Regions from separate parts of the Arthrobacter sp. KUASC02 genome, predicted to be linked through region 2. Evidence: riboswitches for the same ligand, from Rfam matches in the RefSeq annotation. Region 2 holds a riboswitch; the other holds the start of a gene.

Region 1 (3,554 bases), 1.8 Mb from region 2:
CCCGGCGGTTCCATGACCGGGATCTCCCGCAAGCTGCCCGACGTCGAGCGCAACCGGCTCAAGCGGATCCTGAAGGACCGCCTCCCCGAAGATGCCGGCGTTATTGTCCGCACGGCCGCCGAGGGGGCGTCCGAGGAAGAGCTGACGCACGACATCAACCGCCTGCGCGCCCAGTGGGAAGGCATCGAAGGCCAGGCCACGTCCACCAAGATCCTTGCGCCGGAGCTGCTCTACGGCGAACCGGACCTCACCATCAAGGTGGTCCGCGACGTCTTCAACGAGGACTTCTCCAAGCTGATCGTTTCCGGCGAGGAAGCCTGGGACACCATCGAGGCGTACGTCACGTACGTGGCGCCGGACCTGGTGGGCCGGCTCGAAAAGTGGACCAAGGACACGGACATCTTCGCGGCCTGGCGGATCGACGAGCAGATCCACAAGGCCTTGGACCGCAAGGTCTTCCTGCCTTCCGGCGGCTCCCTGGTGATCGACCGCACCGAAGCCATGACCGTGGTTGACGTCAACACCGGCAAGTTCACCGGCAGCGGCGGCAACCTTGAGGAAACCGTCACCAAGAACAACCTGGAAGCGGCCGAGGAAGTGGTGCGCCAGCTGCGGCTCCGCGACATCGGCGGCATTATCGTCATTGACTTCATCGACATGGTGCTCGAATCCAACCGCGACCTTGTGCTTCGCCGCATGGTCGAGTGCCTCGGACGCGACCGGACCAAGCACCAGGTTGCCGAAGTCACCTCGCTGGGCCTCGTGCAGATGACCCGCAAGCGCATGGGCACCGGTCTCCTGGAAGTCTTCGGCGAGCAGTGCGAGGCATGCGCCGGCCGCGGCATCGTCACCCACGACGAGCCCGTGGAACACCGCCGCGCCAACGTTGTGGCCGCCGAACACCACGTGCCGCGGACGGAAACCCAGCAGCCACCCCGTACGGAGCGCAAGAGCCGCCGACGCGGCAAGGGCGGCCAGCCGTCTTCCGAGGCTGCTCCGCTGACGCCGGCTCCTGTGCACCACGAGCCCACCGACGCCGAGCGCCATGCCAAGGCTGAAGCGACCCGCGTGGCGCTGGCCAACATCGCAGCGGCAGCGCATGCTGCCCACCTCCACGATGCCGAGGCCGGCCATGCAGCCCCCGCGGCCGCGGCCGCCGCAGCACAGGCAGTAGGCCAGGCACTGGCAGCCCAGGCACAGGGCGCCCAGTCCCCGGCCGGGCAGGCAGGAGCGCCGGCGCGGCCGGCTCCGACGCAGGCCACCCCGTCTGCACCCGCTGCGGCCCGGCCCGCGAAGGTGTCGGAAACCGAAGTGGCTGCTGCAGGGCGGCCGGCAGCGGTCCTGACCTTTGGCGGCGAAAAGGTGGCACTGCCGTTCGTAGAGCACGCCGGAGAAGCCCCTGCCTCCGGACCGGCACTGACCCTTGACCGCCTGGCCGAAGCTTTCGCCCACCTTGGTGAGCCTGCCGCGGCAGAGGCTCCGGCATCACCGGTTGAACCGCAGGCACCGGCAGCGCAGGCGCCGGCGGCCCAGGCTGTTGAAGCCGACTACACCGACCACACCGCGGTGCAGGGCCGGGCCCGCCGTCCCCGCCGCAACCGAAGCGCGAGCCGTGCCCAGGGCGCAGCGAACGAGACGTCCGTGGAACACCACGAGACTGCCCCGGTTGCCGCATCAGGGCACACGCACGAAGCCAAGGCACCTGAGCCGGCGAAGAAGGATGCGCCCGCCAAGGCGCCGGCCAACGAGCCGATCATCCTTGGCGTGGGGGTCCCGGCCTCGGAACTCTGAGCCAACGAGCTTTGATCAGGCCAGGCTTTCGTTCAGCCAGCTGACACCGCGGGTGCGGCCCGGGACAGGCGTAGCAATACGCGTGTTTCGGGCCGTGCCCGCGAGTTCGTTGCGGGGAAAAGCTAGGCTAGGGGACTGACACGGGGTGCCGCGCACAGGGCCGGCTGAGATCCAGACCCGTTGAACCTGTCCGGTTAGCACCGGCGAAGGGATGTCTCCTTTGGCTTCATCATTCCTGCCCACTCCTGCCACGCCCGTAGCGCCTGCACCGGGAGGCGGCCCGCTGCGCAGCACGCCGCGGGTGCTGGCCATCGCCGGTTCCGATCCGTCCGGCGGGGCGGGAATCCAGGCGGACCTCAAAAGCATTGCCGCCAACGGGGGATACGGCATGGCTGCCATCACCGCCCTGACGGCACAGAACACCCACGGTGTCCGGGCGGTCCACGTTCCGCCGGCCGGCTTCCTGACTGCGCAGCTAGAGGCCATTAGCGACGACATCAGCATCGACGCCGTGAAAATCGGCATGCTGGGCGACTCTGCGGTGATTGCCGCCGTCCGTAGCTGGCTGGAGAAAGCCCGTCCCGCCGTCGTGGTTCTTGACCCCGTGATGGTCGCCACCAGCGGGGACCGGCTCCTGCAGGAGGCTGCCGAGGCCGAGCTGCGCGAACTGCTGCCGCTGGCCGACCTCATCACGCCGAACCTGGCAGAACTGGCGATGCTGCTCAACGAGCCACTGGCGGACAACTGGGAAGCGGCACTCGGCCAGGGCAAGCGCCTCGCCGCGCAGGCGGGCACCACGGTGCTGGTCAAGGGCGGACACCTCGAGGGCGGCGAATGCCCCGACGCCCTCGTCAACACTGAAGGACTGCTCGCCCAGGACGTTGTGGTGGTCCCCGGCGCGCGGATCGACACCAGGAACAGCCACGGCACCGGCTGTTCCCTGTCCTCGGCCATGGCCACCGCGCAGGCAAGGCTGGGGGATTGGGAGGCATCCCTGCGGGCAGTGAAGCCATGGCTGCAGGGAGCGCTCAGGGAAGCCGGAGCGCTGGAGGTGGGAACGGGCAACGGCCCGGTGCACCATTTCCACCATCTGGCGCCGAAGGGCCAGGATGCGCTGGCCGCAGGGGAGTTCGCCGCGGCGCTCCGGCAGGACGCCGGAGCGGACCTGGATGACATCTACGGGCTGGACTTCATCCGCGGCCTCGCCGACGGCTCCCTTACCGAGCAGCACTTTGCGTATTACCTTGCCCAGGATGCCATCTACCTGAACGGCTATTCCAGGGTTCTGTCCCGTGCCGCCGCCATTGCCCCCACCGAGGCCGAACAGCTCTTCTGGGCCCGCTCGGCGCAACAATGCCTGGAAGTGGAGTCCGAACTGCACAGGACGTGGCTCAGCACCCGGAACGTGGACGCCGCCCTGGGACCGGTCACCAAGTCCTACGTGGACCACCTGCTGGCCTCATCTGTTTCCGGAAGCTATGGAGTGCTCGTGGCCGCGGTGCTGCCGTGCTTCTGGCTTTACGCCGAGGTGGGTGCCACCTTGCACGGTCAGTTCGAGGCGGCCGGGTCGCCGTCGGGCCATCCCTACGCCGACTGGCTCCGCACGTACGCCGACGAGGAATTCGCCGCCGCCACCAGGGAGGCAGTGCGTATCACCGACGACGCCGCACAGGCTGCCTCTGCAGCAGAACGGCAGGCCATGCGCCTGGCCTTCCGGCAGTCGTGCCGCTACGAGGTGGACTTTTTCGACGCGCCGCGCGTGC
Region 2 (3,554 bases):
GGTGTCCTGACCAGCCTGCTGACGCTCCTGGCCATCGCCCGGGTGTGGAACCGCGCGTTCTGGCGCAAGCCCGAGGACGCAGAGAACCCCGACCCCGTGCTGCTGGCCGCCCCCGAGGACTCCGACACCGGCGACCGCGCGGGCAAGCGCAACGTCACGCTGCTGCCGCGGACCATGGTGGGATCCACCCTGGGGCTTGTCGCCTTCGGCGTGGCGCTCACCGTCTTCGCCGGGCCGCTCTTCCGGGTGGCGGACCAGTCGGCCGTGGAGATGCTGGACAGGAGTTCCTACATCCAGGCGGTGCTGGGCGAAAACGCTCCGGTGCCCCCGGTCGCGCAGCCTGAACCTGCGGAACCGCAGCCGGAAAGCCCGCAGCCTGAGGGCCAGCAGCCGGAGGTCCAGAAGTGAACCGCCGACGGATCTCAATCCGGCAGGAACTGCCCCTCCTCGTCTGGCTGGTGTTTGTCTGGGGTGCGCTCTGGCAGGACTTCAGCCCCGGGAACCTCCTGTTCGGAGCCCTCATCGCCGTGGTGGTGGCGCGCTTGTTCTACCTGCCGCCGGTGGAACTGGGCGGCCGGTTCAGCATCGTGCGGGCCGTCCCGTTCGCCATCGTTTTCCTGGGCAAAGTGGTGGCCGCCAGCTTCCAGGTGCTGTACCTGGCGGTGGCCCGCGGGCCCAAGGTGACCAACGCCGTCGTCGCCGTCCAGCTCCGCAGCCATTCGGACCTGATGGTCACTGCCACCGGCCACGTCATCTCGCTGATTCCAGGCTCACTGGTGGTAGAGGTGGACCGCTCCACGTCCACGCTCTACATCCACGGGCTGAACGTGCGGAGCGGGGAGGACATCGTGAACCTGCGCAAGGAAGTCCGGGATGCCGAGGCGGCACTGATCCGGATCATGGGCACGCGTGAAGAACTGGCCGCACTGAAACAGGAGGTGGGCGCATGATGGAAGTCGTCCTGACCGTAACGGCCGTGATCCTGTCGCTCGCGGCAGCCGGGGCCATTGTCCGGATCGCCATCGGCCCGTCGCTGCTGGACCGGGTGCTGGCCTCGGACGTGCTCCTGGCCATCATCGGGGCCACGCTCTGCATCGACATGGCCGTGAACCGGCACCTGAACAACCTGATGCTGCTGGTGGCGCTGTCCATCATCGGGTTCATCGGGTCCGTGACTGTGGCGCGCTTCGTGGCCGACCGGCGGGAGCACCCCAATGAATCCTGAACCATCCGCCGTGGACACCGTCATCGACGCCGTGTCTGCCGTTTTTATGGTGGTGGGCGCCGTGATGTCCCTTGGCGCGGCCATCGGCCTGTTGCGCTTCCCCGACCTGATGAGCAGGATGCACGCTGCCACCAAGCCGCAGGTGCTGGGCCTTTTCCTGCTGCTGGCCTCGGTGGGCCTGCAGCTGCGGACCTGGTGGGTGTGGCCCGCACTGTTCGTGGCGTGGATCTTCCAGGTCCTCACCGTTCCCGTATCCGCGCACATGGTGGGCCGGGCCGGCTACCGCACCAAGCACCTGCACAGGGAGCTGCTGACGACGGACGAACTGGAGGCCGTGGTGCAGAAGGCGGCGGACAAGAAGACCGCCGACGGGCGGGCCGCCGGCGGCCAGGAAGCAGACGAGCGCGCAGCGCACGACGGTCCCGCCGACGACGGCGCGTCATCCTAGCGGGGGGCCGCAGGACGGTTGGGCCTAGACGATGTCCTGGGTCTTGGCGAAGCGGGTGATGGCACGCTGCGTGCCGCGGTTGGCCAGGACCTGGATGATGGCGCTGACAGCGGCCGAGACCAGCGCAAAGGTCAGGGCGCTGCGCAGGGTGGTGGGGACGTCGTTCTTGTCGCCCTTGGGGGGCTTGCGTCCGGTGACCTTTTCCCAGACGACGTCAACGGCCTTCGTGCCGGCAAATCCGGCCAGCAGGCTCACTCCGGTTCCAAGCAGCTTGATGAAAAAACTCATTCCAGTACCCCTAACAGGTGGGAGACGGCGGAAACAGGGCTTCCCCTAGCCTAGCCGCATCAGGCCGCCCCCATCACCGCGCATTGTGACAGCCGCCCCGGGATTTCGCGGGCCCGCGGGTGTAAACTGGTCCACGCCCACAAGGGCGAATTGATACGACAGGGGAGCGTCGCCGTCGGGCATCACTGGAACAGTCCAGGGAACCGGAGGCGGGCGCTGAGAGTGCGGACAGCCGCAGACCCTCGAACCTGATCCGGTTAGTACCGGCGCAAGGGAGTCGAGTTCTCAGAGTGTCCGGCAGCAGGCGGCGGAAGCCGCGGCCCTTGCCGGGAAACACTCTCCCCTCCTGTACCTCAGGAGGAAGACATGACTGATATTTCTGCAAAGCAGGCGTTGCCGCACAGCAAGTACAGCTGGCGCGTGGTGGACATTGTGGTTGCCGCGTTGATCGCAGTGGCCGGCGGCGTCATTTTCTGGGCCTGGTCCCAGGGCGCCGCCGCCGTTACCCCGGCCATGAACGCCGTTTACCCGCCCCTGACCGGCCTCATCGCCGGCGGCTGGATGATTCCCGCCGTCCTGGGCATGCTAATCATCCGCAAGCCCGGAGCCGCACTGTTCTGCGAAACAGTGGCTGCCACCGGTGAGCTGATCATGGGCTCGCAGTACGGTGCCTCCGTGCTGTTCTCCGGCTTCGTGCAGGGGCTCGGCGCCGAAATCATCTTCGCGGTGTTCGTGTACAAGAAGTTCAACCTGCCCGTTTCGCTGCTGGCCGGTGCCGGCGCAGGCCTCTTCTGCGGCCTGAACGACTCGTTCGCTCCGTGGGGCTGGAACGTCGCCTACGCGGCCGGTGACAAGCTGGCCTACATCATTTTCACCGCCATTTCCGGCGCCATTATTGCCGGTGCGCTGTCCTGGATCGCCACCCGCGGCCTGGCCCGGACCGGTGTGCTCAGCTCCTTTGCCTCCCGCAAGGCAGCTACGGAGCCCGTCTTTTCCTGACGAACGCACCCCGCTCATGACATCTTCGGATAACGTCCGCCCGGCTGCGGTCACGGCACGCGGCTGGGGCTGGCGGCACGCCGGCCGGTCCCAGCCCGCCGTCCACGGCCTGGACCTGGACATCCAGCCTGGCGAACGCGTGCTGCTGCTGGGCCCCTCCGGCGCGGGCAAATCAACACTGCTGCACGCCCTGGCCGGGGTACTCGGCGACAGCGACGCCGGCGCCCACCATGAAAGCACGCCGGACGCCGACGACTCGGACGAGACGGGCACCCTCCTGATCGACGGCGCCCCGCCGCGGGCACAGCGCGGCCGCGCCGGCCTGATGCAGCAGGACCCCGAGACGCAGGTGGTCCTGTCCCGCGTGGGGGACGACGTCGCCTTCGGCGCCGAGAATCTGGCCGTGCCCCGCGCGGACATCTGGACGCGCGTGGGAGAAGCGCTCGACGACGTCGGGCTGGCCCACCTGCCGCTGGACCACCCGACGTCGGCCCTCTCCGGCGGGCAGAAGCAGCGCCTTGCGCTTGCCGGCATCCTTGCCATGCGCCCGGGACTGCTGCTCCTCGACGAGCCCACGGCCAACCTTGACCCCCT

The links. A riboswitch is a leader RNA that binds a small molecule or an ion and turns the genes downstream of it on or off. The one in region 2 is predicted to bind thiamine pyrophosphate.
Region 1: it holds a riboswitch for thiamine pyrophosphate, as region 2 does, so the genes downstream of both, AC6JAC_RS09960 (bifunctional hydroxymethylpyrimidine kinase/phosphomethylpyrimidine kinase) here and AC6JAC_RS01665 (ECF transporter S component) in region 2, are expected to answer to the same signal.

Annotation. Positions count from the first base shown of each region.
Region 1 covers NZ_AP046053.1:2,173,286-2,176,839, forward strand. Annotated here, with positions in the region: gene AC6JAC_RS09955 (Rne/Rng family ribonuclease) at 1-1,791, shown strand, start outside; TPP riboswitch at 1,923-2,020, shown strand; gene AC6JAC_RS09960 (bifunctional hydroxymethylpyrimidine kinase/phosphomethylpyrimidine kinase) at 2,003-3,554, shown strand, end outside.
Region 2 covers NZ_AP046053.1:373,240-376,793, forward strand. Annotated here, with positions in the region: gene AC6JAC_RS01640 (Na+/H+ antiporter subunit D) at 1-408, shown strand, start outside; gene AC6JAC_RS01645 (Na+/H+ antiporter subunit E) at 405-950, shown strand; gene AC6JAC_RS01650 (MrpF/PhaF family protein) at 947-1,225, shown strand; gene mnhG (monovalent cation/H(+) antiporter subunit G) at 1,215-1,673, shown strand; gene AC6JAC_RS01660 (DUF4235 domain-containing protein) at 1,698-1,961, opposite strand; TPP riboswitch at 2,112-2,254, shown strand; gene AC6JAC_RS01665 (ECF transporter S component) at 2,328-2,960, shown strand; gene AC6JAC_RS01670 (ABC transporter ATP-binding protein) at 2,977-3,554, shown strand, end outside.